Regions from separate parts of the Streptomyces sp. NPDC059037 genome, predicted to be linked through region 1. Evidence: predicted binding sites of a transcription regulator. Region 1 holds the regulator's gene; the other holds the start of a gene.
The links. Region 1 encodes HspR, which represses chaperone genes until heat shock. Its sites were predicted from a motif close to TTGAGNNNNNNNNNCTCAA; they were not measured.
Positions count from the first base shown of each region.

Region 1 (13,849 bases):
CATGCTGTCCCTGCCGTTCAAATTCAATGTCCTCGCGGGGCCGCCGGACACCTACATGCGTCCGCTGCCGGTCGCCGTTCGCCTACTGTGCGCCCTCGCCCTCGCAACGCTGGCAGTGACGGCACCGCCGCTGAGGATGAAGAGCGCCGAGCGCCAGATGCCGCATCGGAAACTGCCACGACACATACGCGGAGTTGCTGTCGGGTCTGTGGCCCTTTCCCTTGCCGCACTGGCCGCAGCTCCGGCCGCCGGCGAACTGCGCGTGGACCGTCCGGCTTCGGCGACCACGCCGCTGTGCGACCGTGCCGATGGGAATGCCCCACGAGTGTGCGTCTGGCCCGAGCACCGAAAGTACCTGCCAGAGCTGACTCGCATGGCAAAGCACTTTGATCACACCAGTCAGACCACTCAGACCTGGATCAAAGTACCCGACGAATTCCACGAGTTCGGGCTGCAACGGACCGATCTGGGAGACCGAGGGTTCGACATCGCCGAAGGACACGTACGCACCGCGGCAATTGCCATGGCGGACCAGGTGTTCACGGCGTCGTTCGGCCGGTGTCGCCCGCCTCAAAAGGAGCGCCGGGCGTGGCAGGCCAGTGACAACATCCACCTATGGCTTGAGTACCGGGCCATGGACCAGGACCCGGCCGACGCCGACGAGGGACTCCACGTCGAAGGGGTCGGCACCGCCCAGCGCGAGGCGGCCAAGGCTGCTCGGATGCCTTCGGCCGAGCAGCGGGCCTGGGTCGCTCAGGAGCGTAGCTATCTTCTTCGTGAAAGCTCTTGGTGCAAGCCTGATGATTGGCCCTGACCTGTTCCGCTATGCCAGAGTCCACCGGGGCGGAGCAGTCCTTATTGGGACGGCAGTTGTTGCCCTGCTATCAGCGTTCTTCGGTGGTGCCAACATCGCACTTCCGTCCATCGGTAGCGGAGGACTCACCACGGGTGTGCCCTACCGGCAAGAGCTTCCTCTGCTGACGGCCGTCTTCCTTACCGCAGCTCTGGGCGGGGCTATGTCGGCGCATGACGAAATGGGTGCATCCACGATGCACCGACTTCGCGTCGTCTATTGCACCGCACTGACATTGACGGTTTGCGCCTTCTCCTTCGGCACTGAGGCTCTCGCCAACGGGCCGGAATCCGGAATCGTCTTCGTCCGGTCCGTCTTGATCTGGCTCGGCCTCGCCCTCCTGTCTGCCAGGTCGCTGGGGCAGCAACTCGGCTGGGTCATCCCTCTGACTTCGGTGCTCTTTCTGGTCTGGTACCCCCTCAACTGGTGGGACTGGACGGCTAACCCGGGACATGACCTCTTCAGTTGGGCTGTTGTCGCAATTGCTCTGACTGTCGGAGTCGCTGCAAACGCAGCAACTCCCTGGCGGGTGAAAACCTTCTCCCGCAGAGCTCGTGACGTGATCACGATTCCGCGCGCTAGAGGCGCCTCCAGCAGATGAGGCTGCCGGCCAACCAGACGGCAGGGTTAACCGCGCCGCGCCCCCGTGATCACCTCAGTGATCGTGAACCCCTTCGCCGGCCCCTCAGGGATCGTGACCTCTGTCCCGTACGGGACTCGGTGGACGCCGACCCAGTCGGCATTCGCGGGCTGCGGCTCGGTCAGGACGGTGACGGTGCCCTCAGCGTCATAGTCGTCGACGATGACGTAGACGGGGATCCCCGCACGGGCGTACTCGCGGCGCTTCTTCACTCGGTCGCGGTCCTGGTTGCGCTTTCCGGGGGAGACGACCTCGACGACGAGACGGACCGCTGCGGCCGTGACGCCGAGGCCGTCGTCCGTCAGGTACCGATCCCTGTCCTTCGGCCCGATGTAGAGGTCAGGGATCCACACCTGCCCCTCGTGGATGACGTTTCCGTCATTGCGCACGACGAAGTCACCGCCGCGCAGGAACATCACCAGTTCGTCCCGGAGCAGGTTGATGGTCTCGGTGTGTGAGTAGCGACCAGTCGGCGACACCTCGATGGCTCCCTCGATGATTTCAGCGCGGTAGCCCTCGGGGAGTTCCATCGCTTTCCATGCCTGCCACAGCACCTCGTCGTCTTCCGACAGACCGGTCGCGGACGGGACTGAGTCAGTCCTGCTGTCAGGCATGGTCTCGGGCCTCTCAGCTGCAAGAGCGGTCATGGTGGCGCACCTCCTTTCCAGTGTGGGCTTGGCGTCCTCGCGGCACAAGCAACGCGATCACGGTCTGTACGTTCACTGGGCCGACCTGGGGAAACGGCCTCCGGTCATCCGATGCCGTGAGGGCGGAACGGTTCCCCGCCCTCGGCCCCGCCCAGCTCGAACCACACCCCCTTCGCATACCGCCCCGCCCTGTCGTCCGCCACGCCCCACGCATCGGCGAGCTCCGCGACCAGGGCCATGCCCCGGCCCCAGCAGGCGGCGGCGCCCGCCGCCGGGTGGGTCACCACCGGTGGATCCGGGCTCTCGTCGAAGACCGTTACCCGCAGGCGGGTGAGGGTCAGCAGGATGCGGAGCATCGCGGAGCCCTTGGTGTGCAGGTGCACGTTCGTGATGAGTTCCGAGGTGCAGAGGGTCGCCGGCATCACCAGGGGCTCGCGGTCGAGCGTGCGGAGCACTGTTCGTACGAAGTCTCGGCAAATCTTTGGGGATGTCGAATCTGCCGGGGCGAACAGGCTGTAGTCGTAGGTGAGTTGGGTTGCTCGGTGAGGTGCGCGGGGACCGTCTGCGGGCATGGCCTTCTCCCGTCCGGAGATGAGTGAGGGTGCCCCTCGCCGGGCGATGGCGCTGCCCGAGTGCGTGCCCCTGCGGGGGCTCGGGTGCCTTTCGGCTTATGGGCAGGGGGAGTTGAGTGATTCCAGTGAGCTACTGGATGCACACTCACGGTAGGGCAGCTAGGCGTCAATTGACAACCTAATCGGCAATCTCGGTGGACCAACTCCCCTACGCTGGACAGACTTTGAAGACACCACCCGGGAGAGGCAGATGGGACTGCGCACCGTTATCAGCGAACGCCAGCGGCGGCTCGGCTCCGAGCTCAAACAACTGCGCGAGCAGGCAGGATTGAGCGCCGGGGAAGCCGCCGAGCGGGTCGGCATGGGCCGGGGACAGCTGAGCCAGATCGAGACAGCCAAGACGACCGTCCTCACGGCGCGACTCCGCCAGCTCTGTCATCTCTACGGGTGCACTGATCAGGCGTACATTGAAGCCCTTGTCACACTCTCCGAAGCAACCGGCAAAGGCTGGTGGAGCGAGTACAAGAAGCCCATGGAGCAGCGCGCGCTCAACCTGGCAGAACTGGAGTCCGGCGCCACGGCCCTGCGGATGCACCAGTCCCTGTTCATCCCGGGCCTCTTCCAGACGGCCGACTACGCGCGGGCCATCTTTGCCAGCCCGGGTCTGGGATTCGACCGCATCGAAGAAGCCCTGGATTTCCGGCTTGAGCGACAGCACGTCCTGACCCGCGAGCACCCGCCATCCGTGCACGCCGTCATTCACGAGTCGGCCTTGCACATGCGGTTCGGCGGCACCGAGGTGGCACGCGGGCAATTGCTGCGCCTCATCGAGCTGTCACGCCTGCCGAACGTGACCATCCAGGTCTATCCGTTCACATCAGAGGCGTACGCCGCCCTCAGCGGCAACTTCGTCCACGTCATCCCCGCGCTTCCCGAACTGGGAACCCTCGTACTCGAACACCCCATCGGTGTCCAGTACTTGGGAGATGGAGCCAGCCTGCGTCACTACGGCACGCTTTTCGAGCGTCTCGCCGAGCACGCCCTCGCCCCCATCGACGTATCGTTGGCCCCGGAAGCACACTCAGTGAAGGACTCGCTGGCCCTCATCCAGCACCTGCTCTACACCCTCTAGGGAGGTTCGGATGCCGGAACTGACCTGGCAGAAGTCATCGTTCAGCGGAGGACCGCAGGGAGAGTGTCTCCACCTCGCCTGCGGCCCCGGCGGAACGATCCACCTCCGCGAGAGCGACACCCCGCACGAGGTCCTGACCGCGGCCCCCGCCCAACTGACCGCCCTCCTCATCCACCTCAAACACCAGGCCCCGCACCAGGGTTGAGCCCGCCACCGGCCCCCTCGGGCAGGGCGCCCGGCTGGGTGGGGACGAGGCGGCGCCCCGCAGCGCAGGGAGGTTGCACCCCCGGCAGCTCAGCCGCACCCAACCTCAGTCGCCCGCATGCAGCCTCCGATGCAACTCCCTGATCTCATCGGAGAGTTCCGGCGCCGGCCCCGACACCACCGCCCCCGGCACCACCTCCCGGATCGGCAAAGCCGCCACCGGGCCCGGCGGGGCCGAGAACTCCGTCAGCCACGTCACCAGCTGCGCCGACGACGCCGCGTACACGATCCGGCCAAGGCCCACCCAGCCATGCGCCGCCGCACACATCGGGCAGTGTTCACCCGAGGTGTAGACCGTCGACGAAGCCCGCTCCCGCACGGAGAGATGCTCCGCCGACCAGCGGGCGATCTCGAACTCCGGGTGGCGGGTGTGGTCGCCGCCCGCCACACGGTTGCGGTCCTCGAACAGGACCTTGCCCTCCGCCGAGAGCAGCAGCGAGCCGAAGGGTTCGTCGCCCGCTTCCAGGGCCTGCCTCGCCAGGGCCACGCAGCGGCGCAGGTGCCGCAAGTCCGTCTCGGTCGGCGGGGTCGGGTTCAGGTCCGGCATCACGACTCCGTCCAGGTTCGCAGCAGTTCCTCGTGGTCGGCGGCCCGGCATCGCAGGAGCACATCGGTGTCCAGCGCCCCCTCGGCGACCAGCTCGCGCGCCTCTGCAAGCGCGTACAGGCGACGGTAGCGGGCGGCGTCCTCTCCTTCGGGCAACGCGGGCGAGCTCATGCCGCGACCCACTCCCGCAGCAGCCCCTCGCGCTCCGCCGCCCGCGGCGAGCCGCCCTCTCGCGCCCGCCCCCACTCCGCCATCGCCGCCAGCGTCGTCAGCAGGGTGCCCGCGCCTTCCGTCAGGCGGGTCAGCAACTCGCGGGAGAGGTCGTACTCCGTCTGGGAGTAGCCCGATGCCGCCGCCGTGTACACCATCAGGTCCGTGTCGCCATCCGCGTCCGTCACCCAGAGGGTCATCGTCGGCGCCTCGTCGCCGCCGCCGAGGCCCACCGTCAGCGCCATGTCCACCAGCGTGCCCACGTGGCGCTTCAGGGACTTCACCGGGGCGTTCTCCACCCTCAGCGCCTGTACGTCCTCCCAGGGCCAGACGCGGGACTGGCCGTCGCCCAGGGCCAGCACCCCTTCCGGAGTCAGCCGTACGCCCGCCGCCAGGCCCGACGGCTTCGCGCCCACGTACACGTCGCCTTCGGCGATCCAGAACAACCCCACCATGGCCATGGCAGTTCAACTCCCCCTGTGAAACCTGTGCAATCTGAGGAACCCGTGAAACAGCGCGTAGGGGCCGGGAGGTGGTTTACACCTCCCGGCCCCTACAGAGCTTACGAAACCTACCGACTACTCCGGCGACCTCTTCGGCCGCCACACCACCAACGCACTCGCCTGCTGCACGTCCTGGTACGGGACGAGATCGCGACGGTACGAGGCGTGCACCGCCGCTTCACGTTGCTGCATGGCGACGGCGGCTCCCTCCACGGCCGAGGAGAGCTCCGCGACACGGGATTGGAGTGCCGCCACCTGGTTCTCCAGCTCGATGATGCGCTTGATGCCGGCGAGGTTGATGCCCTCCTCCTGCGACAACTGCTGGACGGTGCGCAGCAGTTCGATGTCGCGGGCGGAGTAGCGCCTGCCCCGGCCCGCCGTGCGGTCGGGCGAGACCAGGCCGAGGCGGTCGTACTGGCGCAGCGTCTGCGGGTGGAGCCCGCTCAGCTGTGCCGCGACCGAGATGACGTAGACCGGCGTCTCATCGGTCAACTGGTAGGGATTTCGACGACGGCCGTCCATCTCATGCTCCCTTCGCGGCCTGGAACAGTTCTGCCCGCGGATCGTCGTCCGCAGACGCCTTGCGGTAGGACTCCAGCGCTTCCTTCGCCGACTCGCTCAACGATGTCGGTACGGAGACCTCCACCGTCACAAGCAGATCGCCTCGCGAGCCGTCCTTGCGGAGCGCGCCCTTCCCGCGCGCCCGCATCGTACGGCCGTTCGGGGTCCCCGGCGGCAACTTCAAAGTCACCGGGGGCCCGCCGAGCGTCGGCACCTTGACCTCGCCGCCCAGTGCCGCCTCCGGATACGTCACCGGAACCGTCACCGTCAGGTTGTCGCCCTTGCGGCCGAAGACCGGGTGGGCGTCGACGTGGACCACGACGTACAAGTCGCCGCCAGGACCGCCCCGTTCACCGGGGCCGCCCTTGCCGCGCAGGCGAATGCGCTGGCCGTCGCTGACGCCGGCCGGAATGCGCACCTGCATCGTGCGCGACGACTTCGCCCTGCCCGAGCCCTTGCAGACCTCGCAGGGGGTCTCGGCGATCAGGCCGCGGCCCTTGCAGTCCACGCAGGGGTCAGTGAGGGAGAAGCCTCCGCCGCCGCCCCGCGAGACCTGGCCCGTGCCGACGCAGGTCGGGCACACGCGCGGTGTGCCGTTCTTGTCGCCGGTGCCGGAACAGGCCTTGCAGGGCGCCTGGGAGGACATGCGGAGCGGGACCGTGGCCCCGTCCACCGCCTCCGTGAAGCTCAGCGTGACCTCGGACTCGATGTCCTGGCCGCGCCTGGGCTGCGTACGCGTGCCGGTCCCGGCACCCGCACCGCCCCGGTTGAACAGGCCCCCGAAGACGTCACCGAGACCGCCGCCGAAGCCGCCGCCGGCACCGCCCGCTCCACCGCCGCCCGGGGCGCCGCCTCCGAAGAGGTCGCCCAGGTCGAAGTTGAACGAGCCGCCGCCGCCCGCTCCGGGGCCGGCCCTGAAGCCGCCGTTGCCGAAGAGAGCACGCGCTTCGTCGTACTCCTTGCGCTTCTTGGGGTCCCCGAGGACGTCGTTCGCCTCGGAGATCTCCTTGAAGCGCTCTTCCGCCTTGGCGTTGCCCTTGTTGGCGTCCGGGTGGTTCTCGCGGGCGAGTTTCCGGTACGCCTTCTTGATCTCGGCCTCGGTGGCGTCCTTGGGGACGCCGAGGACCTTGTAGTAGTCCTTCTCGATGAAGTCCTTCGTGCTCATCCCCGACGTCCCTCCTCTCGCTTCACCAACACGGTCAGGTCAGCCCTCGTCCGGGCCACCGGTCTCCTTGTCCTCCGCCACATCGGCGGAGTCCGCGGAAGCAGCGGCCTCGGTGTCACCCTTGGCCGGCTGCGCGCCCGGCTGCGGCTCGGCGACGGCCACCCGCGCGGGGCGGATGGTGCGCTCGCCGATCCGGTATCCCGGCTGCAGGATCGCGACGCAGGTCGTCTCGGTGACGTCCGGTGCGTACGAGTGCATCAGGGCCTCGTGGATCGTCGGGTCGAAGGGCTCGCCCTCCTTGCCGAACTGCTGCAGGCCCATCTTGGCGACGACCGTCTCAAGAGACTCCGCCACCGACTTGAACCCGCCCACCAGCTCGCCGTGCTCACGAGCGCGGCCGATGTCGTCGAGGCTCGGGAGGAGCTCGGACAGGAGGTTCGCCGCGGCGATCTCCTTGACCGTCACCTTGTCCCGCTCCACCCGACGGCGGTAGTTCTGATACTCGGCCTGCAGCCGCTGGAGGTCCGCCGTGCGCTCGTTGAGCGCGGTGCGCACCTGGTCCAGCTGGGCGGTCAGACCCACGTCCTGAGCGGACGTCTTGTTGCTTGCTGCGTCCCCGGCCGGGGCCGCCGGGCCCTCCGCGATGGAGGGCTCGGCGGCCTTCGGCGCCGCGTCATCAGGGGTGGCGCCGGAGGGGACGTCGGGCTGCTCGGCGTTCTCGCCGCCGAGGCCCGGGGTCTCCTCGGTCATCAGGCGGCGCCGCCCTTCGCGTCACCGGGCTTCTCGTCGTCGACGATCTCGGCGTCGACCACGTCGTCTTCCTTGGACATGTTCGGGGCCTCGGTACCCTCGGCACCGGGGGCAGCGCCCTCGGCACCCTGGGCGGCCTGAGCGTCCGCGTACATGGCCTGGCCCAGCTTCTGGGAGACGGCCGCGACCTTCTCGGTGGCCGTGCGGATGTCCGCCGTGTCCTCGCCCTTGAGCTTCTCCTTCAGCTCTTCGACGGCGGACTCGACCTCGGTCTTCACGTCACCGGGGACCTTGTCCGCGTTGTCCGCGAGGAACTTCTCCGTCTGGTAGACGAGCTGCTCGCCCTGGTTGCGGGACTCGGCGGCCTCGCGGCGCTTGTGGTCCTCGTCCGCGTACTGCTCGGCCTCCTGGCGCATGCGGTCGACCTCGTCCTTCGGCAGCGAGGAGCCGCCGGTGACGGTCATCTTCTGCTCCTTGCCCGTGCCCAGGTCCTTCGCGGTCACGTGCATGATGCCGTTGGCGTCGATGTCGAAGGCGACCTCGATCTGCGGGACACCGCGCGGGGCCGGCGGCAGGCCCGTGAGCTCGAACATTCCGAGCTTCTTGTTGTACGCCGCGATCTCGCGCTCGCCCTGGTAGACCTGGATCTGCACGGACGGCTGGTTGTCCTCGGCCGTCGTGAAGATCTCGGAGCGCTTCGTCGGGATGGTCGTGTTGCGCTCGATGAGCTTCGTCATGATGCCGCCCTTGGTCTCGATACCGAGGGACAGCGGGGTGACGTCGAGGAGCAGGACGTCCTTGACCTCGCCCTTGAGGACACCGGCCTGCAGCGCGGCGCCGATGGCGACGACCTCGTCCGGGTTCACGCCCTTGTTGGCGTCCTGGCCGCCGGTCAGCTCCTTGACGAGCTCCGCGACGGCGGGCATGCGGGTCGAGCCACCGACGAGAACGACGTGGTCGATCTCGGAGAGCTGGATGCCCGCGTCCTTGATGACGTTGTGGAACGGCGTCTTGCAGCGCTCCAGAAGGTCGGACGTGAGCTGCTGGAACTGGGCGCGCGTGAGCTTCTCGTCCAGGTGCAGCGGGCCCTCTGCGGACGCCGTGATGTACGGCAGGTTGATCGAGGTCTCCGTGGAGGAGGACAGCTCGATCTTGGCCTTCTCGGCCGCCTCGCGCAGGCGCTGGAGCGCCATCTTGTCCTTGGAGAGGTCCACGCCGTGGCCGTTGTTGAACTGCTTGACCAGGTAGTCGACGACGCGCTGGTCCCAGTCGTCACCACCGAGGTGGTTGTCGCCGTTCGTGGCCTTCACCTCGACGACGCCGTCGCCGATCTCCAGGAGGGACACGTCGAAGGTGCCGCCACCGAGGTCGAAGACGAGGATCGTCTGGTCGTCCTTGTCGAGGCCGTACGCCAGGGCGGCGGCCGTCGGCTCGTTGACGATGCGCAGGACGTTCAGGCCCGCGATCTCGCCGGCCTCCTTGGTGGCCTGGCGCTCCGAGTCGTTGAAGTACGCCGGGACGGTGATGACCGCGTCGGCCACCTTCTCGCCCAGGTACGACTCCGCGTCGCGCTTCAGCTTCTGCAGGATGAACGCCGAGATCTGCTGGGGGTTGAAGCCCTTGTCGTCGATGTCCACCTTCCAGTCGGTGCCCATGTGGCGCTTGACCGACCGGATGGTCCTGTCGACGTTGGTGACCGCCTGGCGCTTGGCGACCTCGCCGACCAGCACCTCGCCGTTCTTCGCGAAGGCGACGACGGACGGCGTGGTCCTGGCGCCCTCGGCGTTGGTGATGACGGTGGGCTCGCCGCCTTCAAGAACGCTGACGACAGAGTTAGTCGTGCCCAGGTCGATGCCGACCGCACGTGCCATTTCGATTCCTCCAGAGGTACTACTTGAGTGGATCTGGCTCAAGAGTGCACGAACGCTTCGCCGGAGTCAACAGAGCTGAGTCGAGGCCGCTCAACTCTTATCCTCCCCTTACGCGCAACCGTGCCCCGAAGGGGCGCGGGGAACTGCGCGACCAGCCACAGCCGGCCCGCGGAAAGGCGTCGGCCCCAGCGAAGCCGCAACGCAGGGTTGCCTGAGCGACGCAGATCACCGTTGGGCTGGCTACAGTGCGGCTGAGTAAGTGGGTAGTCTCAGACGGACTGCATAAGTTACCGCTTAGTAATAGTTCGCCTCGCAGGCCCGAGGAGCCCCCAAATGCAACTCGCCGCGATCATCGTGTCGCTGGTCCTAATCGCGGTCGGCGTCGCGCTGTTCGGCCGAGCCATCGTGCAGATCTACCAGTTCATGCGGCTCGGTCAGAACGTGCCCGCCGGCACCCGCACCGACCAGCCCGTGCAGCGCACCATCACGGTGGCCAAGGAGTTCCTCGGCCACACCCGAATGAACCGCTGGGGCATCGTCGGTGTCGCGCACTGGTTCGTGGCGGTGGGCTTCTTCTCGCTGCTCCTGACGATCGTCAACGCCATCGGCCAGCTCTTCAAGGCCGACTGGATGCTGCCGATCATCGGTGAGTGGGCGCCGTACAACATGTTCGTCGAGTTCATCGGCACGATGACGGTCGTCGGCATCCTGACGCTGATCGTCATCCGGCAGCTGAGCAAGCCCGACAACAAGCCGGGCCGCAAGTCCCGCTTCGCGGGCTCCAAGAAGGGCCAGGCGTACTTCGTCGAGGCCGTCATCCTCATCGTCGGCGTCTGCATCTTCATGCTGCACGCCCTGGAGGGCGCCCAGCACCACGTCGACAGCTACGAGGCGTCGTTCTTCATCTCGTACCCGGTGGTCTCGGCGTTCCAGAACCTCGACGTCTCGACGCTGCAGAACCTCACGTACTTCTTCGCGGGGCTGAAGATCGCGACGTCCTTCATCTGGATGATCGTCGTCGCGCTCAACACCAACATGGGTGTCGCCTGGCACCGCTTCCTCGCCTTCCCGAACATCTGGTTCAAGCGCGAGGCCGACGGCTCCACCACCCTCGGTGAGCTGCAGCCCATGACGTCCGGCGGCAAGCCGATCGACTGGGAGGACCCGGCCGACGACGCCGTGTTCGGCGTCAGCCAGGTCGAGCAGTTCTCCTGGAAGGGCCTGCTCGACTTCAGTACGTGCACCGAGTGCGGCCGCTGCCAGTCGCAGTGCCCCGCCTGGAACACCGGCAAGCCGCTCTCCCCGAAGCTCCTGATCATGTCGCTGCGCGACCACGCGCACGCCAAGGCCCCCTACCTGCTCGCCGGCGGCGGCAAGGACATGGAGGGCAACGAGAAGGCGACGGAGGAGCAGCTCAAGGACGTTCCCGCCGCCGCTCTCGCGGAGGCCGAGCGCCCCCTCATCGGCACCGCCGAGGCTGTATCCATCAACGGCTCCGCCGTGGGCGGCGTCATCGACCCCGACGTCCTGTGGTCCTGCACCAGCTGCGGCGCCTGCGTCGAGCAGTGCCCGGTGGACATCGAGCACATCGACCACATCGTCGACATGCGCCGCTACCAGGTGATGATCGAGAGCGCGTTCCCGTCCGAGGCCGGGACGATGCTCAAGAACCTGGAGAAGAAGGGCAACCCCTGGGGCCTGGCGAAGAAGCAGCGCCTTGAGTGGCTCAAGGAGCTCGACTTCGAGGTGCCGGTCGTCGGCAAGGACATCGAGGACCTCACCGAGGTCGAGTACCTCTACTGGGTCGGATGCGCGGGTGCCCTCGAGGACCGCGCCAAGAAGACGACGAAGGCCTTCGCCGAGCTGCTCAACATCGCAGGCGTCAAGTTCGCGATCATGGGCGGCGACGAGAAGTGCACCGGTGACTCCGCACGCCGCCTGGGCAACGAGCCGCTGTTCCAGCAGCTCGGCCAGGAGAACGTGATGGCGCTGAACATGGCGTTCGGCGAGGAGCTCGACGACGACGGCAAGGTCACGCCCGAGTCGGCCAAGCCGAAGACGGCGAAGAAGATCGTCGCGACCTGCCCGCACTGCCTCAACACCATCGGCAACGAGTACCCGCAGCTCGGCGGCGACTACGAAGTCATCCACCACACGCAGCTGCTCCAGCACCTCGTCGACGAGGGCAAGCTGGTCCCGGTCACCCCGGTCGAGGGCATCATCACGTACCACGACCCCTGCTACCTGGGCCGCCACAACAAGATCTACACGCCTCCTCGCGAGATCATCGGCAAGGTGCCTGGCCTGCGCAACGAGGAGATGCACCGCCACAAGGAGCGCGGCTTCTGCTGTGGCGCCGGTGGTGCGCGGATGTGGATGGAGGAGCGGATCGGCAAGCGCATCAACGACGAGCGTGTCGACGAGGCGCTCTCGCTCAACCCGGACATCGTCTCCACCGCCTGCCCGTTCTGCCTCGTCATGCTGACCGACTCGGTCAACGGCAAGAAGAACGACGGCAAGGCCAAGGAGTCGATCACGGTCGTGGACGTCGCGCAGCTGCTCCTGGAATCCGTGAAGACGCCGGTGGACCCGGCGGGTTCGCAGGAGACCGCGGACGAGCCGGAGCCCGAGCCGGTGAAGTAGCTCCCGCTGCCAGCGTTTCAGGCCGGTTCCGCCCTTGCAGGCGGGACCGGCCTGTTGCGTCCTGCCGGAACGGGAGCATCATGTGCAGGTTGTTGTGCAGGTTGTTGTCTCAAGGGGCGGTCGAGGTCAGGGTTGATGGTGGGCATACGGAGCGACAGACGCGGTGGCAGACCCGACGGCACACGCGGCGTACGCCGTGCACGCCGCGCCCGGATACGACTGACGGCGGCCACGCTCGGCTGCGCCCTGCTGCTCGCGGGCTGCGGCAGCGGCGGTGACGGCGACGCGTCCCCCGAGCACCGCCCGGTCGGCGGCATGGCCGACCAGGGCAAGGCGTCCGCGCCGCTGCCCGTCCCCCGGGGCGACGGCAGCAAGACCGCCGACGACTTCAACGGCGACGGCGCCCCCGATCTCGTACTCGACGATCTCGTGCACCGCGGCCACGGCGACGACGCGGGCATCGGCGTCGTCTACGGATCGCGCAGCGGACTGCGGCCCGGCGCGCGGCAGTTGCTGAGCGCGCGGGCCAACGGGGCGCGGACCAAGGGCGAGCTGCCCGCAGCCTTCGAGTCGGAGGCCTCCTGCGACCTCGACAAGGACGGCTTCACCGATCTGCTGGTCTCCACCGACCCGCCGTACGACGGCCTCGGCCAGCCGCCCGTGCCGCTGCAGATCCTCTTCGGCTCGCCCAAGGGCCTGACCGGCAAGGCCGTGAAGGTGCGGGTGCCCGCGCAGGCCCGGATCGGCAACGACTGGTCCGACCAGCCGGTCTGCGGCGACTTCGACGGGGACGGCGCGAGCGACCTCGTGCTGCACGCGAGCGGCGCCCGGCTGACCTTCCTGCGCGGCCCGTTCAAGCGGACCGGCGCCGCACGCGCCGCAGGGAAGCCGCTGGCCGCGCCCGGCAACGACCTCGTCACCGGCGAGGCCACCGATGTGGACCGGGACGGCTACGACGACCTCCTCGTGCGCAAGGCCGCCGACGCGTCGGGCGCCGCCACCAGCGCGCTCGTCCTCGGCGGGCCGAAGGGTCCCGCCGAGACCGGGGTGCTCTTCCCCTCCGGTACGGACGTCGCGTTCGGGCGGTTCGGCAAGGGCAAGGCGGCGACGGACGCGGCCGTCGCGGGGCCGAGGGGCGTTGCTCTGCGCTATGACGTGCCGGGCACGGGGCGGGGGGCGCGGGGGGGGCGGGGGGGGGCCCGGGGCCCCCGGGGGGTCGACGGGCCGCCGCCGGGGGCGCTGGGGGGGCGGTGGGGTGTGTCGGGGCGCTCTCGGGGGCGGGGCCGGGGGGGGGCGGGGTGGGGGGCGCGCCGGGTCTCCGTGGACGCCGGTGATCTCGACGGTGACGGGCTGAGCGAGCTGGTCATGAGCGGGGGCGGCAGCGGGAGTGGCGGTGGCGCGGGGGAGGTTCGCGTCTTCCGGGGCCGTGCGGGTGGGCTCGGCGCCAACGCGTCGGCGACTGTCGTTCCCTCCGCGGAGGGCACCACTCAGG
Region 1 is NZ_JBHYIG010000127.1:10,581-24,429, reverse strand. It holds gene ACFWY6_RS24870 (ABC transporter permease) at 1-814, shown strand, start outside; gene ACFWY6_RS24865 (Uma2 family endonuclease) at 1,481-2,140, opposite strand; gene ACFWY6_RS24860 (ATP-binding protein) at 2,245-2,595, opposite strand; gene ACFWY6_RS24855 (helix-turn-helix domain-containing protein) at 2,963-3,844, shown strand; gene ACFWY6_RS24850 (DUF397 domain-containing protein) at 3,855-4,049, shown strand; gene ACFWY6_RS24845 (nucleoside deaminase) at 4,155-4,655, opposite strand; gene ACFWY6_RS24840 (hypothetical protein) at 4,655-4,825, opposite strand; gene ACFWY6_RS24835 (hypothetical protein) at 4,822-5,325, opposite strand; gene ACFWY6_RS24830 (heat shock protein transcriptional repressor HspR) at 5,443-5,889, opposite strand; gene dnaJ (molecular chaperone DnaJ) at 5,891-7,093, opposite strand; gene grpE (nucleotide exchange factor GrpE) at 7,133-7,843, opposite strand; gene dnaK (molecular chaperone DnaK) at 7,843-9,714, opposite strand; gene ACFWY6_RS24810 ((Fe-S)-binding protein) at 10,048-12,357, shown strand; gene ACFWY6_RS24805 (FG-GAP repeat domain-containing protein) at 12,493-13,849, shown strand, end outside.

Region 2 (16,259 bases), on a different contig from region 1:
GGACCGTCGCCCGCCGTTTGCACAACGAAACCCTCGGCGCGTAGCCGGGCGGCGATGGCGTCGACGATCGTCGGGTCGTCCTCGACCACCAGAACCCGGCGCTGGGCGCCTGGCATTGCCGCCGTCGCACCGTTGTGGGAGGTGTGTGTCTGCTCCATCGCCCGCCCCTGACACTGATCGCTTGTGTTCGGTCAGCAGGGTACGGGTCGCGAAGGCACCTCGGCTACGCAGCCCTGACGCCGAGATGAACCACGTCGGGTACGCCTCGGGCAACGGGGATCTCTTCCGTCCGTACCGACTGGAACCCGGCATTCCGTAGAGCGAAGTCGAAAGCGGACGACGGCTGGGCGGACCACACGGCGAGCACTCCGCCGGGCTTGAGACGGGCCTGACAGGCCGCCAGACCGGCAGGCGAGTAGAGGGAGTTGTTGTCCTCCGTCACCGTCCAGTCGGGGCCGTTGTCGATGTCCAGGCAGAGCGCGTCGTACGTGTCTGCGCCGTCTGCGTTGTCTGCGGAGTCGGAGACGTACGCGACGAGGTCCGTGTGCAGGATCCGGGTGCGCGGATCGGCGAGCGCGGCGCCGGAGAAGGCGGACAGCGGCCCCTCGCGGTGCCAGTCGATGATGGCCTGCTCGCGCTCCACGACGGCGATATGGCCCCAGCGCCGGTCGGCGGCCGCGTGGGCGAGCGAGAAGCCGACGCCGAGCCCGCCGATGAGGACGCTCGGTTCGGGGCGGTCGTCGAGGGCGTCGAGGGCAGCGTCGATGAGGAGCCGCTCCGAGCGGCCGTCCGAAGTGTCCATGAGGAAGCACCCGTTGGCGATGATCTGCAGCAGTTCACCGTGGCGCCGCAGCACGACTTCGCCGTACGGGCCCTCACGCCGGTCGATGACGACGGGGGCGATGGTGTGATGGTGCATGGCGGCCAGCGTATGGGGGAGCGGCCGGGCGCCGGGGGTGGATGGGGGCGGACGCGATTCGGCCCCGTGAGGTTGTTCCTCGCGGTGTGATTCGCGTCTCACGTGGCGCCGGTCATAGACAGCGCCCGAAAGATCAGCATTGGGTGGGCGTGACGGAAGGAGCGCCGCACCGTGAACCGGAGTTCGACGGCTGTCCCCGCGGCACCCGAGGAGACGGTCCGCCCCGCGCTGGACGGCATCCCGGGACAAAGGGGACCCGTGACGCGGGCCGCTCCAGGCGGTCCGGCGCCGGAGGCCCCGGCCGGCCCCGCGTCCGCGTGGCGCAGGCTGCGTCCCTGGCGACTGCTCCCGACCCCCACCGGTACGCCCTTCACCTTCGGGTACGCCGTCGTGCTCGCCGGCACCTCGCTGCTCACCCGGTACGCGGACCCCGCCTTCGTCTCGGCCCTGCACCAGGGGTCCAGCACGGACGTCGCGCACCTCATGCAGCAGCCGCTGCTGGTCCTCCTCGCGAGCGCGCTGTGGATCGCGGGCGGCATCGCATCGCCGTACGCGATCGGGTTCCTGCTCGTCCTGACGGGCCTGGAGCGCCGCATCGGCGCGCTGCGCACCGCGGGGGTCTTCCTGCTCGGGCATGTCGTCGCCACCCTGGCGACCGAGATCCCGGTCGGCTTCTCGGTCCTCGCGGGCCATCTGCCGGAGAGCTCCCTGCACCGCCTCGACTACGGCATCAGCTTCGGCGTCGCGGCGAGCATCGGGGCACTGGCCGGGCTCTTCCGGCCGTGGCTGCGGTGGCTGGTGCTTGCTGCCTTCGGCGGGATGCTGGTCGACGATCTCCTCGCGTTCACCGATCCGCTGACCAACTGGGGCCACCTCCTTGCCCTGCTGATCGGCGTCGCGACGTGGCCGCTGGTGCGGCGGTGGCGCCGCGCGGCTTGATGGGGATCCCTGCCGAAGCCTGTCGCCGTACTCGCCTGCGGGCGCGTCGTGGCTGGTCGCGCCCACGCGGCGGAGCCGCATGTCGATACAGCCCCGCGCCCCTTGCGGGGCTGCATCAGCCCCGCGGGACCAGCCACGACGTACCCGCACCGCTAAGCGGCCACCGCCTCCACCACGGAGGGGAACGCCCTGGTGGGAAGGGTCCGCGTCACCCTGAGCCCCGCCTCGCCCAGGAGCCGCGTGAACTCCTCCTCCGTCCGCTCCTTGCCGTCCACGACCGCGGCCATCGCCACGTCGAGGGCCTTGCCGGGGTGCGGATCGTTCCCCGCGGGCAGCACCGCGTCGACGATCAGGACGCGTGCCCCCGGTGCCATCGCGGCGCGGCAGTTGCGCAGGATGCGCAGGCAGGCGTCGTCCGGCCAGTCGTGCAGGACGTGCTTGATCACGTAGATGTCGCCGCCCTCCGGGGCTCCGGCGAAGAAGTCGCCGCTCTCCGCCCGCCAGCGGCCCTTCAGCTCGTCCTCGCCCAGGACGTGGCGGCTCACGGCAGGCGCCTGGTCGAAGAGGACCCCCGTAAGGCCGGGGTGCCGGCGCAGGATGCTCAGCAGCAGACCGCCGCGCCCGCCGCCCACGTCCACCACGGTGCCCCGCTCCGGGAACGGATACGTCTCGGCGACCACCTCGTTGACCGGGGCCGAGAACGACGTCATGCCGTCGTCGAACAGCTTCCGCAGGGCGGGATCGGTCGCCAGGTGCTCGAAGAACGGCTTTCCGTAGATCCGCTCGAAGGACGGGCCCGACTTGCGGACCGTCTCCTCAAGGCCCGCCGAGGTCCGCTGGAACGTCTCCTCGGTCAGCATCATGACCATCGCGTGCTGGGAGTGCGGTACGTCCGTGCGCAGCGCGTCCCCGACCGGCGTGAGGTGGAACGCCCCCGCCTCGTCCTCGCGGAAGATGCCGCGCGTGGCGAGATAGCGCAGGACGCGGCGTAATTGCCCCGCGTCGGTGTCGGTCAGGGGGGCCAGTTCGTCCGGAGTGCGCGGGGCCGACGCCAGGTGATCGGCTATCCGGCAGCTCGCCGCCGTGCGCAGTGCGGCCGAGAACAGGTGCCCCAGCGCGTGCTCCGTCAGCTCGCCCGCCACGTCCAGCTGGGGCGCGCCCGTCTCGCCGTTGCCGCTCCCGGATGTGTCCACTGTGTCCACGTAGGTCTCCTGTGTGAGTCGCGTTCCCTCACGATCCCCGGACCCCTCGGCGCACGTAACCCCTGAGATCAGCCGTCTCAGGAGTCGATCGCTCACAGCGAACAGGCCCGGGGGAACATTCAAGGACTCATGTGCATTGAGTCGGTAAAGCTCAACTTGAATGCCGAAGGGGAGATCATGGCTTCGACGTCCACACCGCTCACTCTGCCCGTGCTGCCGCTCGACGACGAGGTTGTCCTGCCCGGCATGGTGGTTCCGTTCGACCTGTCCGACACCGATGTACGAGCCGCGGTGGAGGCCGCCCAGGCGGCGGCCCGCTCCAGTGGCAGTGGCAGCAAGCCGCAGGTCCTTCTTGTTCCGCGGATCGACGGGACGTACGCGGCGACCGGTGTCCTCGGCACGGTCGAGCAGGTCGGGCGGCTCTCCGACGGCGACCCCGGCGCGCTCATCCGCGGCCGCGGCCGGGTGCGGATCGGCGCCGGGACGACCGGGCCGGGTGCGGCGCTCTGGGTGGAGGGGCTCAAGGTCGACGAGACCGTGCCGGAGCCCCTTCCGGGTGCCGTCGCCGAGCTGGTCAAGGAGTACAAGGCGCTCGCCACCAGTTGGCTGAAGAAGCGCGGGGCCTGGCAGGTCGTGGACCGCGTCCAGCAGATCGAGGACGTCTCCGCGCTCGCCGACAACTCCGGATACTCGCCCTTCCTCTCCACCGAGCAGAAGGTCCGGCTCCTGGAGACCGACGACCCGGCGGCCCGTCTGAAGCTCGCCACCGAGCAGCTGCGCGAGCACCTCGCCGAGCAGGACGTCGCCGAGTCCATCGCCAAGGACGTACAGGAAGGCGTCGACAAGCAGCAGCGCGAGTTCCTGCTGCGGCGTCAGCTGGACGCCGTACGCAAGGAACTGCGCGAGATCAACGGCGAGCAGGAGGGCGAGGAGTCCGACGACTACCGCACCCGCGTCGAGGCCGCCGACCTCCCCGAGAACGTCCGTGAGGCGGCCCTGAAGGAAGTCGACAAGCTGGAGCGGTCCAGCGACCAGTCGCCCGAGGGGTCGTGGATCAGGACCTGGCTCGACACCGTCCTCGAACTGCCGTGGAACGAACGGACCGAGGACGAGTACGACATCAAGGGCGCCCAGAACGTCCTCGACGCCGAGCACGCGGGCCTGCAGGACGTGAAGGAGCGGATCACCGAGTACCTGGCGGTGCGCAAGCGGCGTGCGGACAGGGGACTTGGTGTCGTCGGCGGCCGTCGCGGCGGTGCCGTGCTCGCCCTCGTCGGCCCGCCCGGCGTCGGCAAGACCTCGCTCGGCGAGTCCGTCGCGCACGCCATGGGCCGCAAGTTCGTGCGGGTCGCGCTCGGCGGCGTACGCGATGAGGCGGAGATCCGCGGCCACCGTCGTACGTACGTGGGGGCGCTGCCCGGACGGATCGTGCGGGCCATCAAGGAAGCCGGGTCCATGAACCCGGTGGTGCTCCTCGACGAAATCGACAAGGTGGGGTCCGACTTCCGGGGCGACCCGGCCGCCGCCCTCCTCGAAGTGCTCGACCCGGCGCAGAACCACACCTTCCGGGACCACTACCTGGAGGTGGAACTGGACCTGAGCGACGTCGTCTTCCTCGCCACCGCCAACGTCCTGGAGGCCATCCCGGAAGCCCTGCTCGACCGCATGGAGCTGGTCAGGCTCGACGGGTACACCGAGGACGAGAAGGTCGTCATCGCCCGCGACCACCTGCTCCCGCGCCAGCTTGAGCGGGCGGGCCTGGACAAGGACGAGGTGGTCCTGGACGAGAGCGCGCTGCGCAGGCTCGCCGGTGAGTACACGCGCGAAGCGGGCGTACGCAACCTGGAGCGGTCCGTCGCACGGCTGCTCCGCAAGGTCGCCGCGCAGCACGAACTGGGCGACAGGGAGCTGCCGTTCACCGTCACGGACGAGGACCTGCGGGGCCTCATCGGGCGGCCGCACCACGTGCCCGAGTCCGCGCAGGACCCGGCCGAGCGGCGCACGGCGGTGCCGGGTGTCGCGACCGGGCTCGCGGTCACCGGAGCGGGCGGTGACGTGCTCTTCGTGGAGGCGTCGCTCGCCGACCCGGAGACCGGGGCCTCCGGGCTCACGCTCACCGGTCAGCTCGGCGACGTGATGAAGGAGTCGGCACAGATCGCGCTCTCCTTCCTGCGCTCGCACGGCGCCGAACTGGAGCTGCCCGTCGGCGACTTGAAGGAGCGGGGCGTGCACGTCCACTTCCCGGCGGGCGCGGTGCCCAAGGACGGGCCGAGCGCGGGCGTCACGCTGACGACCGCCCTCGCCTCGCTGCTCAGCGGGCGCCTGGTCCGTACGGACGTGGCCATGACCGGTGAGGTCTCGCTGACCGGCCGGGTGCTTCCGATCGGCGGCGTCAAGCAGAAGCTGCTTGCCGCGCACCGCGCCGGGATCACCACGGTGATCATCCCGAAGCGGAACGAGGCGGACCTGGACGACGTCCCGGCGGAGATCCTGGAGAAGCTGGACGTCCACCCGGTGACGGATGTCCGCCAGGTGCTCGAACTGGCCCTGACCGAGGCCGAGGTGAGGGTTCCGGCCGCCGCGTGACGGAGGAGGCCGGTTAGAGGCCCGGGGCCCCGCGAGGGGTCCCGGGCCCGCTCACGTCATGCGCGTCGCTCAGCCGTTGGCGAGCGCCACCACCCTGTCGAGGGCACCGTTGAACTTGTTGTGGTCCCCGACCGTCGGGCCCGACGAGGTGTACTGCCACATCGTGTAGAAGCCCCAGCCGGCCGGGAGTTCACCCGGCGCGCTGGCGTAACGGGCGATCCACAGCGGGTTGTTGACGGCGAAGCCGCCGTAGTTGCCGGTGCACTGCTTCCACCAGCTGGTGGCCGTGTAGATCACCGCATGCCGACCGGTGCGCGCCTTGTACTGGTTCAGGAAGTCCCGGATCCAGGTGACCATCGCGGTCTGGGACTTGCCGAAGCAGGCCGCCCCGTACGGATTCCACTCGATGTCCAGCGCGCCCGGCAGCGTCTTGCCGTCGCGGGACCAGCCGCCGCCGTTGTCCACGAAGTAGTTGGCCTGGGCGGCGCCGCTGGAGGTGTCGGGCGTCGCGAAGTGGTAGGCGCCCCGGATCATGCCCACGTTGTACGAACCGTTGTACTGCTGGGCGAAGTAGGGGTTCTTGTAGTACGTGCCTTCCGTGGCCTTGACGTAGGCCCACTTCACGCCGCTGTTCCAGAGGGTCGACCAGGCGACGTTGCCCTGGTGGCTGCTGACGTCGACGCCCTCGGTCTGGACGGCGTCGCCACTGGGCGGCAGGCTGCCCTGCCCGTCGTGCTCGATGACGCCCTGGCCCATGCGGGCGGAGCCGCGGGCCGGTACGTCATCGCCGCCGGCGGCCTGTGCGGCGCCGGGCAGGGTGATGAGGAGGGAGAGGGCGGAGAGGACCGATAGCAGGATTCCGGCCGCTGACCAGCGTGAGCGGCGGGGCGTTCCGGGTCTGTGCACGGGCATGTTCGTGCCTCCGAAGGCCTCGATTGAGCTCGATGGAGCTCGTGGGGGGACCTGTCGACATGTCATGGTGTGAACATGTCAGCAATGACGCTACGCACGTAGACCCGCGGCTGGGAAGAGGGCTCGGACGCTGCCGTTGGTCTACTCCTGCGGCGGTGTCCGCGGCACGGTGCGGCGCGGCCGTACGAAATACTGGCCGAGCTGCGGCAATGGGCGGGCGCTCGCCGGTCCCGCCGTGGCGGCCGCCGTGCGGGGCGGAAACCTTCACTTTCCGGAAAGAAGCGGGCCATGGGTGCTGAATTGCACGAGAGCGGTGTCGACCGCGAGTTCCTCTCCCTGGAGCGGGAGTTGACCCTCCTGCTGCGCCGGGCCCGCGCCTCGTCCGGCGAGATGGCCCGCCAGGTCCATCCGGACCTGGAGCCCGCCGCGTACGGCCTTCTGGTCTGCCTCGACGACTCCGGTCCGCAGCGTGCCACGGATCTCGCCGCCTACATCGGCGTGGGCAAGGCGACGATGAGCCGTCAGCTGCGGGCGCTCGAGGAACTGGGTCTGGTGGCCCGGGAGCCGGACCCCGCGGATGGCCGGGCGTGGCTGGTTCACCTCACCGAGGAGGGCGGCGCGCGGTTCCGTACGGTGCGGGCGGGGCGGCGGGAGCGGTATGTGCGGCAGCTTGCGGGGTGGGACCGGGCCGAGGTTGCCGAGCTTGCCCGGCTGCTGCATCAGTTGAATTCGTCCGCCGAGGGGTAGCCGGGGGGTGGCGGGATTCTGCGGGGGAGCTTTGGGCTCGGTGGGGTGCGTTTTTCGCTGCGGGTGCGTCGTGGCTTGTCGCGCAGTTCCCCGCGCCCCTTACGGGGCGCCCCTGTCTCAGAGTTCCGCGTACACCGCCGCCGCGTCGTCATGCCGCTTGCCCCTCGGGAACGTCGTCCCCTCCGGGTCCGCGCGCTCCAGGTCGCGCACCCGGTCCACCAGGTGTTGCGGGCCCTCCTTGCGCAGGAGGTCGAAGCACTCCTGCCAGCTGCCCTCGCGGAACGTCTCGACCCAGCGGCCGACGCCGTCCGTCAGGGCCGCCACCGCCGTCACCGCTGTGCGGGGTGAGGAGCCGGTGATCGCGCGTGCCGCCGCCGACGGGTCGGCCGCCGCCGTGAAGAAGCCGCCCTCCGCGTTGCGCAGGGCCTCGACCGCGGCGCCGTACTCGCGGCCCGCGGCCTCCCGTTCCGCCGAGCCGCGCGGCAGGGCGCGGACCGTGTCGCGCAGCTCCCGGATCGCCGGCGGGAGGTGCGCGAGGCGCTCGTCGAGCACCGCCGTGACCCGGCCGTCGGGGGCCGCCACCAGGAGTGCGGAGTCCGACAGGACCAGGTGCTCGACCCGCTCGTCGTCCCAACGCACCAGAACCACCGTGGCCTGAGGCGTGCGCGGGTGAGAAAGGTCACAGGTTTGGATGTGTGTGTCTGCGGTGCGCTTGATGGCCGTCGCGAGGATCTCAACGAGCGTCATATCCCGCCGTGAAACGGACAGTTCGCCCAGTGCGCCGCCGAGTCGCGCTGTGAACCAGGGGACGGAATGCAGACAGCCGTCGTCTCCGGCGGGCGGAGTCACCCCGTCCAGGAGGACGAGTGAACCGCCCTGTCCCGCTGCGGGAAGCATGACCGCGGCATAGTCCTCATTGGGGCGGGTGGGGTCGCCGGGCTCGGTGGCGAGTTCGATGCGCATTCAGCCAGTCTGCACGAGGCCTTCACAAGGTCACCAAGGGGTCGCACATGGCCGTGGATTGGCCCGGACCAGCAGGTCAGGCGCCGGATTTCAGTCGGAATGATCGCTTCCGGCGGCGTGTGGCCGCGCATCCTGCCAAAGCCTGCGGGCGACGTCCAACCGGCACACCGTGGCCGGGGCATTTGATTCAACTCGGGACTTGCTCGCCAACTCCCCGCCGATGTTCACTCCTTCGGGTGGCCAGGCAGGCGATGCGCGTCCGCCACTCATCGGCACTGAAAGGGTCAGGAGCCGTACCGGGGGCGCGTTCACTGACGGATCGTCATCCGGGCCCATGGGCAGACGAAAAACAAGAATGCGAGCACCGGTGCAGAAGATGCGGCCTCGGCGCAAAGGCAAGCAGACGGCCTCTGACGGGGCCACGCCGGGCGCGACCACCCCTACGGAGCGGGCGCGCGAGCGCTCGCCCGAGCCCACGGCGGGAGAGCCCGCGGCGAGCGAGCAGACCCCCGGTGCGACGGTTCCTGACGGTGCGAAGAGCGCCGACGACGGCGCCGCGCAGCCCGCGAAACCCGTCAACTCCAAACCCGTCAACTCCAAGCCCACCGCCCGCGTGCGCAACCGGCTCATCGTCGCCGTCGCCGTCGTGGCCGCCGCGATCGCCGGGGCCGGAGCGCCCGCCGTCGTGGCCGCTTCCGGGCAACTGAGCGACGCCCAGGATCTTGTGACCCTCGCGGAGCGCACTCAGCAGGCCGTCTCGCTGAGCCACTCCCTCGCCGACGAGCGCGACGAGGTCACCTCGTACATCGCCGCGGGCCGCCCGAAGGGGGGCAAGGGGCTCTCCGAGAGCCGCAGCGCCCGCGTCGACCGCCAGATCGACGAGTTGCGCTCGGCGGACGCCCCGGCCGGTCTGCGCCGCGACCTCGCCGACATCGCCGCCGTACGCAGAGCGGCGCTCACCGGCAAGAGCAGTGCTCTCGAAGCGCACACGGCGTACTCGGACGTCATCACCGAACTGCACGCGCTGACCCGCGAACTCGCCGAGCGGACACCGCCCCGCGCGGCCTCCGGCGGCTATGCGCTCGCCGACCTCGACCACGCCGTCGAACAGGCCGCCGCCACCCGCGGCCTGCTCCTCGCCGCCCTCGCCGTGCCCCGCACCACGGAGACGAGCACCACCGTCGACCCGGTCACCGGCCTGCCCACCACGGTCGTCGACGAGTCATCCGCCGGCAGCAAGACCCGCGACGCGCTGAGCGCCGCCGCCCAGCGCGCCGACGTCCGCGAGCAGGCCGCCGTCGCGGACTTCCGGGACACGGCCACGGAACGCGCCCGCGCGACGTACGACTCGACGGTCACGGGCACCGAGGTCACCACGGCCGAGAAGTACCTCTCCCGGCTCACCGACCAGCCCACGCTCTCCACCGCCGAGCTCCGCTACGACAGCAAGAAGATCGACGCCGCGCTCTCCGCCCGCATCGAGATGATGCGCGGCGCCGAGTCCTCGCTCACCGTCAAGCGCACCAAGGACCTCGCCCAGCTGCGTGACGACGACGTCACGGCCCTGGAGATCCGTGTCGCGCTCATCGGCGTCACGCTGCTCGTCGCGGTCGGCGTCACCATGGCGATGGCCCGCACGCTCACCCGCCCGCTCGCCGTCCTGCGCCTCGGCTCCGCCCGCCTCGCCACCGAGCCCGCGCCGCAGGAACCCATCCGCTTCACCGGCCGCGACGACGAGTTCGCCCAGGTCGTACGGTCCGTCAACGCGCTGCACGGCCACGCGGCCGCCCTCACCGAGCGGCTGACCACCCTCGAAGCGGACCGCAAGCACCTCATCGGGCAGCGCACGTCCATGGCCGACGAGCGCGCGACGCTCCGTGCCGAACTGGCCGAGGCCGCCGCCCACTTGGAGCGGGTGCGGCAGTCCATCCACGGCACGTTCGTGAACCTCGCGCTGCGCACGCTCGGCCTGGTCGAGCGCCAGCTCGCCGTCATCGAGAACCTGGAAGACCGCGAGCAGGACCCCGACCGCCTGGCCACGCTCTTCAAGCTCGACCACTTCGCCACGGTCATGCGCCGCCACAGCGAGAACCTGCTGGTCCTCGCCGGTGCCGAGCACGGCCACCAGCACCCCGGTCCGGTCCCGCTCGTCGACGTCGTACGCGCCGCGGTCTCCGAGATCGAGCGGTACGAGCGGGTGCGCATCGCCACGCTGCCGCCGCACGCGCATGTCGCGGGCTTCGCCGCGGACGACATCAGTCACCTGGTCGCCGAGCTCCTTGAGAACGCGACGTCGTTCTCGCCGCCGGACGCCTCCGTCGAGGTCTCCGGATGGCTCCTGGAGAGCGGCGAGGTCATGCTTTCCGTGCAGGACGAGGGCATAGGGGTCACCCCCGACCGGATGACGGAGCTCAACTCCCGTCTCGCGGAGTTCCGTCCCGACGACGCGTACGACCAGGAGAGCGGGGACGGGCTCGGGCTCGGTCTGTACGTCGTGGCGCGGCTCGCCGCGCGGCACGGGGCGCGGGTTCGCTTGCGCGAGCAGAAGCAGGGGGGTGTCGCCGCTGTCGTCGTACTGCCCAAGTCGATCCTCGCGGCGGCGCCGGCTGTCGCCGCGCCGCCGGTGGGGGTTCCCGTCGCCGGGGCGGCGCCTGCGGTGCATCTTCCGGGCTCGGAGGCCGAGGCGAACTCCAATGTGTTGCCGGGGCGGTCTTCCTCTGCGGCTGATCCGCTGATCGCCGCTGCGGAGGTGGCTGTACAGGACGCCGAGGCTGAACCTGCGGTTTCGGCTGAGACGACTCTGGAGCTTGCCCCTCCGGAGGCGCCTGAGGAGCCGGAAGCAGAGGCCGAGCAGGAGGCCGCGCCTGCCCCGGAAGCCCCCGCCGGACCCAAGTGGGAGCGGGTCACCGACAAGGGGCTGCCCAAGCGCACGCCGAAGATCACCGCGCCCGAGCCCACCGTGCCCAAGGCGCGCAGTGGCTCCGTCGACGCCGAAGCGCTGCGCAAGCGTCTCGGGGGCTTCCACCAGGGAGCCATCAGCGGCCGTCGCGACGTAGCGGCCGAGCTGAACGAACGTACCGAAGAGACCGAAAACAAGGGGGATTCAGTCGAGGAGGCAAGTAGTTGACTGCGCCCATGCGCTCGCCCAGTTCGCCCGCCGGCGGTACCGCCACCGGGTTCGGCCTGAGCAGCGAAGCCCGCAACCTGCACTGGCTGCTGACGAATCTCGTCGAGGAGGTGCAAGGTCTCCTTTCGGTCGCGGTGGTCTCCTCCGACGGGCTGCTCCTCCTCTCCTCCGACCCCGCGCGCAACAACGCGGAGGCGGTGGACAACAGTTCAGGGCCCAAAGGGTCGAGCGCCGACCTCGCCACCATCGTCTCCGGTCTCGGCTCGCTCTGTATCGGCGCCGCCAAGCTGATGGACGCCGGAACGGTCAAGCAGACCGTCGTCGCGATGGAAGAGGGCAGCCTCTTCGTCATGTCGATCAGCGACGGCTCGCTGCTCGGCGTGCACGCGACCCCGGACTGCGACATGAGCGTCGTCGCGTACCACATGGCGCTCTTCGTCGGCCGTGCCGGGCATGTCCTCACCCCCGAACTCCGCAGTGAGCTGCGCCAGTCGATGGAGAGCGTCCGATGAGCAGTAAGCCCGGCAAGCTGCCCCAGCGGGGCGCCGCTCGCAAACCCGCCCGAGTACGCCCGTACTCGCTCACCGGCGGCCGCACCCGCTTCGGCCACGTCCTGCTCGTCGAGACGTTCGTGGCCGCGCTCGAAGCTCCTGAGGAGCGTCGCGAACTGCCGCAGGGCAACGCCACCGCCCGCGTCATGCCGGAGCTGCGGGCCATCGTCGAGATCTGCCGCCGGATGCGTACGGTCGCGGAGATCGCCGCGCTCCTGAAGATGCCGCTCGGCGTGGTCCGCGTACTGCTCAGCGACCTCGCAGACCAGGGAAAGATCCGCGTGTACGGAACGGGCCACGGCCCGGGACAGCCGGACCGCGCACTGCTCGAAAGGGTGCTCAGTGGACTCCGCCGTCTCTGAACTCCGGCACCCGGGCCCCGACCCGGACGAAAACCTGCAGGCCTGGCAGACGGACCGCACCCGTGCCCCGATCGCGACGAAGATCGTGGTGGCGGGCGGCTTCGGCGTCGGCAAGACGACCCTGGTCACCGCGGTCTCCGAGATCACGCCCCTCCAGACGGAGGCGCTGATGACGCAGGCGAGCGAGGACACCGACGACCTGACGTCGACCCCGGACAAGACCACGACCACGGTCGCGATGGACTTCGGCCGGATCACGCTCGACGACGACCTGGTGCTCTATCTCTTCGGTACGCCGGGACAGCAGCGCTTCTGGTTCATGTGGGACGACCTGGTGCGCGGCGCGATCGGCGCGGTGGTCCTCGCGGACACCCGCCGCCTGCCCGACTGCTTCCCGGCGCTCGACTACTTCGAGAGCTGTGGGCTCCCGTACATCGTGGCCGTCAACCACTTCGACGGCACCGAGGAGTTCGAGCCCGCGGATGTCCGTGAGGCGCTGACGATTCCGCCGCACATACCGGTGCTGATCATGGATGCGCGGCAGCGGATATCGGTGATCGAGTCACTGCTCGCGCTGGTGGGGCACGCCCTAGAGGCAACCCCCGAATAGCCCCGCCCCCCCAACTCTTCCTTTTCTCTTTTTAGTTCAGTACGTAGGAGACGCAGCCGTATGCGGAAGATACTCGTCGTCGGAGCCGGTCAGGCCGGGCTCCAGATCGCCCTCGGACTCCAGTCTCAGGGGTACGAGGTCACCCTGATGTCCAACCGCACGGCGGACGAGGTCAGGTCCGGCCGGGTCATGTCCACGCAGTGCATGTTCGACACGGCGCTGCAGCACGAGCGCGACATACAGGCCAACTTCTGGGAGTCCCAGGCCCCGAAGATCGAGGGCCTCGGCGTCTCGGTCGCCGGTCCGGACTACTCCCGCGTCATCGACTGGGTGGGCAAGCTGGACGGGTACGCCCAGTCCGTCGACCAGCGCGTGAAGATGGCGGGCTGGATGGAGACGTTCGCGCAGCGGGGCGGCCAGCTGGTCATTCACGGCGCGGCGGTCTCGGACCTCGACTACTTCTCCCGGACGTACGACCTCGTGCTCGTATCGGCGGGCAAGGGCGAGCTGGTCTCGATGTTCGAGCGGGACGCCTCGCGTTCTCCGTACGACACGCCGCAGCGGGCCCTTGCTGTCGCGTACGTGCACGGGATGGGACCGCGCCCCGAGCACCCCGAGTTCGACGCGGTGCGGTGCAACCTGGTGCCGGGGGTCGGCGAACTCTTCGTCATGCCGACGCTGACGACGTCCGGGCGTGCGGACATCCTCTTCTGGGAGGGCATTCCGGGCGGCCCCCTGGACGTCTTCCAGGGTGTGAAGGACCCCTCCGAGCACCTGGCGCTGACGTTGGAGCTGCTGGAGAAGTTCACGCCGTGGGAGTACGCGCGGGCGACGAAGGTCGAACTGACGGATGCGGGCGGCACGTTGAGCGGGCGGTACGCCCCGACCGTGCGCAAGCCGATCGGGCGGCTGCCGGGTGGAGGGCTGGTTCTGGGGGTCGCCGACGTGGTCGTCGCCAACGACCCGATCACGGGGCAGGGCTCCAACTCGGCGTCCAAGTGCGCCGCTTCGTACCTTGCCTCGATCATCGAGAACGGTGAGAAGGAGTTCGACGAGGCGTGGATGCAGGCCACGTTCGACCGGTACTGGGAGATGGCGCAGCATGTCACGAAGTGGACGAACGCGATGTTGGCGCCGCCGCCGGAGCACATTCTGAACCTGATTGGTGCGGCGGGGCAGTTGCAGCCGGCGGCGGATCGTTTCGCGAACGGCTTCGACGATCCGGCGGACTTCGAGAACTTCTTCTATGAGCCGGAGAAGACGGGGGCGTATCTGGCCTCGTTGGCGGGTGAGTAGCCCTTGGCGGGGGGCTTTGGCGGGCCTGGGTTTTGATTGGCGCCGGGGCCGCCCGGTTGTCCCGAGGTTGGCGGTTCCGGGCCGGGTGTAAAGGGCGCTCCTTCGTCGCGTCGGCTGCGCCGATTCCGCTGCGCTCCACCCTTGACACCCGTCCCTCCACCGCGAGAAGCGAATTGACCGGGCGGCCACGAAGCGGGGCTCACGGGACTGCGGGGATGGGTCATCCGGCTTCACGGCCGGGTGCGGACTAGTTCGTCGCAGCGTGCCGTGAGGTGGAGGGGTGCGCGGTTCGTCAGCCCCGGGCAGGGGGGTGTGGGGAAGCTACTTTGGGAAAGTTGTGTTTCGAAGTGGCGCGCGCCCCCCTTGTGTCAGAACACCACCGGACCGGCCGCGCAATCATCAAGGCCGACCCGTAGCCATCCCCGCATCGCTCCCCTCCCTTGCCCCGCGCGGCAGCTTCGGTGGGGTGTAGTCGCGCATTGCCTTTGAGTTCGGGTCCGGGCGGACCGCGCCCAGGATGGGGTTCGATGCGATGGGGGAGACCTTGACCTTTGAACCCGGGCGGGGGGCCTGGATGATCATGCCGTCGCCCAGGTACATGGCGATGTGCGTCGCCTTGGGGAAGTAGACGATCAAGTCGCCGGGGCGGAGCTTTCGGAGCGGGATGTGGGGGAGTTCCGCCCACTGCTGCTGTGATGTTCGCGGGATTTCCTTGCCGGCTGACGCCCATGCCTCTGATGTCAGGCCCGAGCAGTCGTACGACTTGGGGCCCTCCGCGCCCCACTTGTACGGTTTGCCGATCTGGCGGACCGCGTAGTCGAGGGCCGAGTTCCCGCGTCGGGATGGTGCCGTCGTCGGCGCGGGACCGCTCAAGGCTCCGGATGCCATGAGTTTGCGCTGGGCCTCTGCCGTACCCGACTCCTCCGCCTTCGCCAGGTCCGCCAGCTGCTCCGGGGTGAGGGAGGCCAGCAGTTCCTCGACCTCTTTGAGTTGGCCCTGGACGGTGTCCCGTTCCTTCTTCTGCCGGGCGGCCAGGGCCACTTGGGTCTCGTAGGCTCGCTTCGCCGTTGCTGTCAGCTCCGCCGCCCTCTTCTCGCCCCCTACGAGCCGCTTCACCGCCGCCGCCCGTTCCGCCGCGACCCGGCCGATCACATGGCCCTGGTCCAGCGCCTGCTGTGGGTTGCGGGCCAGGAGGAGGCGTACGTATGGGGAGAACTGCGTCGTGCCTGTTCCTTGGTACTGCTGTCGGGCGAAACGGCCCGCTTCGCCCCTGCTGTCGCGCACCGAAGTCCGTGCCTTGGTCAGGCCGCGGTTGAGGCGGGTGACCTTTGCTCGTTGCTTCTTCAGTTTCTCCTCGGTCGCGTTGTATGTCTCCGTGGACTCCTCCGCCTTCTGGTACAGGTCCTGAAGGTCCGTCAGGAGCTTGGAGACGGGGCGCCCGTCCGGTCCCGGGGCGGCGTGCACCGAGGGTGTCGCCGCCAGCAAGGCCCCGACCGCAGCACCCGTGCCGACCCACCGCAGCAGCCTGCCTGACATGCCATCACCTCCGGCGCGGCGGCGGCCATTCCGCCCCGCACCGTGAGCATCGACCGGTCCGGCGGGGGGCGCCTCCGGGCCGTGGGCGGGTTGGTGGAATTGGGTCACTCGTCCAGGGAGTCGCGGCGCGGCGCTCTTGCCTGCCCCGAGCTACTCCTCCGGCTTGCGCTCCGGCTTTGACCATGGCCACTTCAGGCCTGACCCGGGCTTGTCGCCCTCGGGGTCGTACTCGTAGATCCAGCCCGGGTGGAGGCCGAGCCGCTTCCCCGCGGCCTTGGCCACGCGGCGGTACACGAGCACCGTCGGCTCGCCGCCCGCCTCGTCCGGGACCGGGACGCGGTACACCTTGGGCGGGTGGCCGGTGGGGCCGAGCAGGATGGGCAGGACGCGGCCGTCCAGGGGGCCACCGACGAAGGTGGTGTCTTCGCTCTTCACCCGGCAAGTGTCACAGCAGGTGCGCCGCGTCGCTCACCACGGGCAGCACCCGGCGCGCGAGCGACCCGGCCGGG
Region 2 is NZ_JBHYIG010000131.1:7,332-23,590, reverse strand. It holds gene ACFWY6_RS25295 (response regulator transcription factor) at 1-158, opposite strand, end outside; gene ACFWY6_RS25290 (spermidine synthase) at 224-919, opposite strand; gene ACFWY6_RS25285 (rhomboid-like protein) at 1,091-1,858, shown strand; gene ACFWY6_RS25280 (methyltransferase) at 2,011-3,060, opposite strand; gene lon (endopeptidase La) at 3,238-5,646, shown strand; gene ACFWY6_RS25270 (lysozyme) at 5,716-6,558, opposite strand; gene ACFWY6_RS25265 (MarR family winged helix-turn-helix transcriptional regulator) at 6,847-7,305, shown strand; gene ACFWY6_RS25260 (protein phosphatase 2C domain-containing protein) at 7,423-8,268, opposite strand; gene ACFWY6_RS25255 (nitrate- and nitrite sensing domain-containing protein) at 8,624-11,395, shown strand; gene ACFWY6_RS25250 (roadblock/LC7 domain-containing protein) at 11,404-11,907, shown strand; gene ACFWY6_RS25245 (DUF742 domain-containing protein) at 11,904-12,308, shown strand; gene ACFWY6_RS25240 (ATP/GTP-binding protein) at 12,289-12,918, shown strand; gene ACFWY6_RS25235 (styrene monooxygenase/indole monooxygenase family protein) at 12,979-14,214, shown strand; gene ACFWY6_RS25230 (NlpC/P60 family protein) at 14,614-15,750, opposite strand; gene ACFWY6_RS25225 (hypothetical protein) at 15,901-16,185, opposite strand; gene ACFWY6_RS25220 (TetR/AcrR family transcriptional regulator) at 16,196-16,259, opposite strand, start outside.
Region 2: a site for HspR is predicted at 3,197-3,215, ahead of lon (endopeptidase La). Genes of this name have one in related genera too.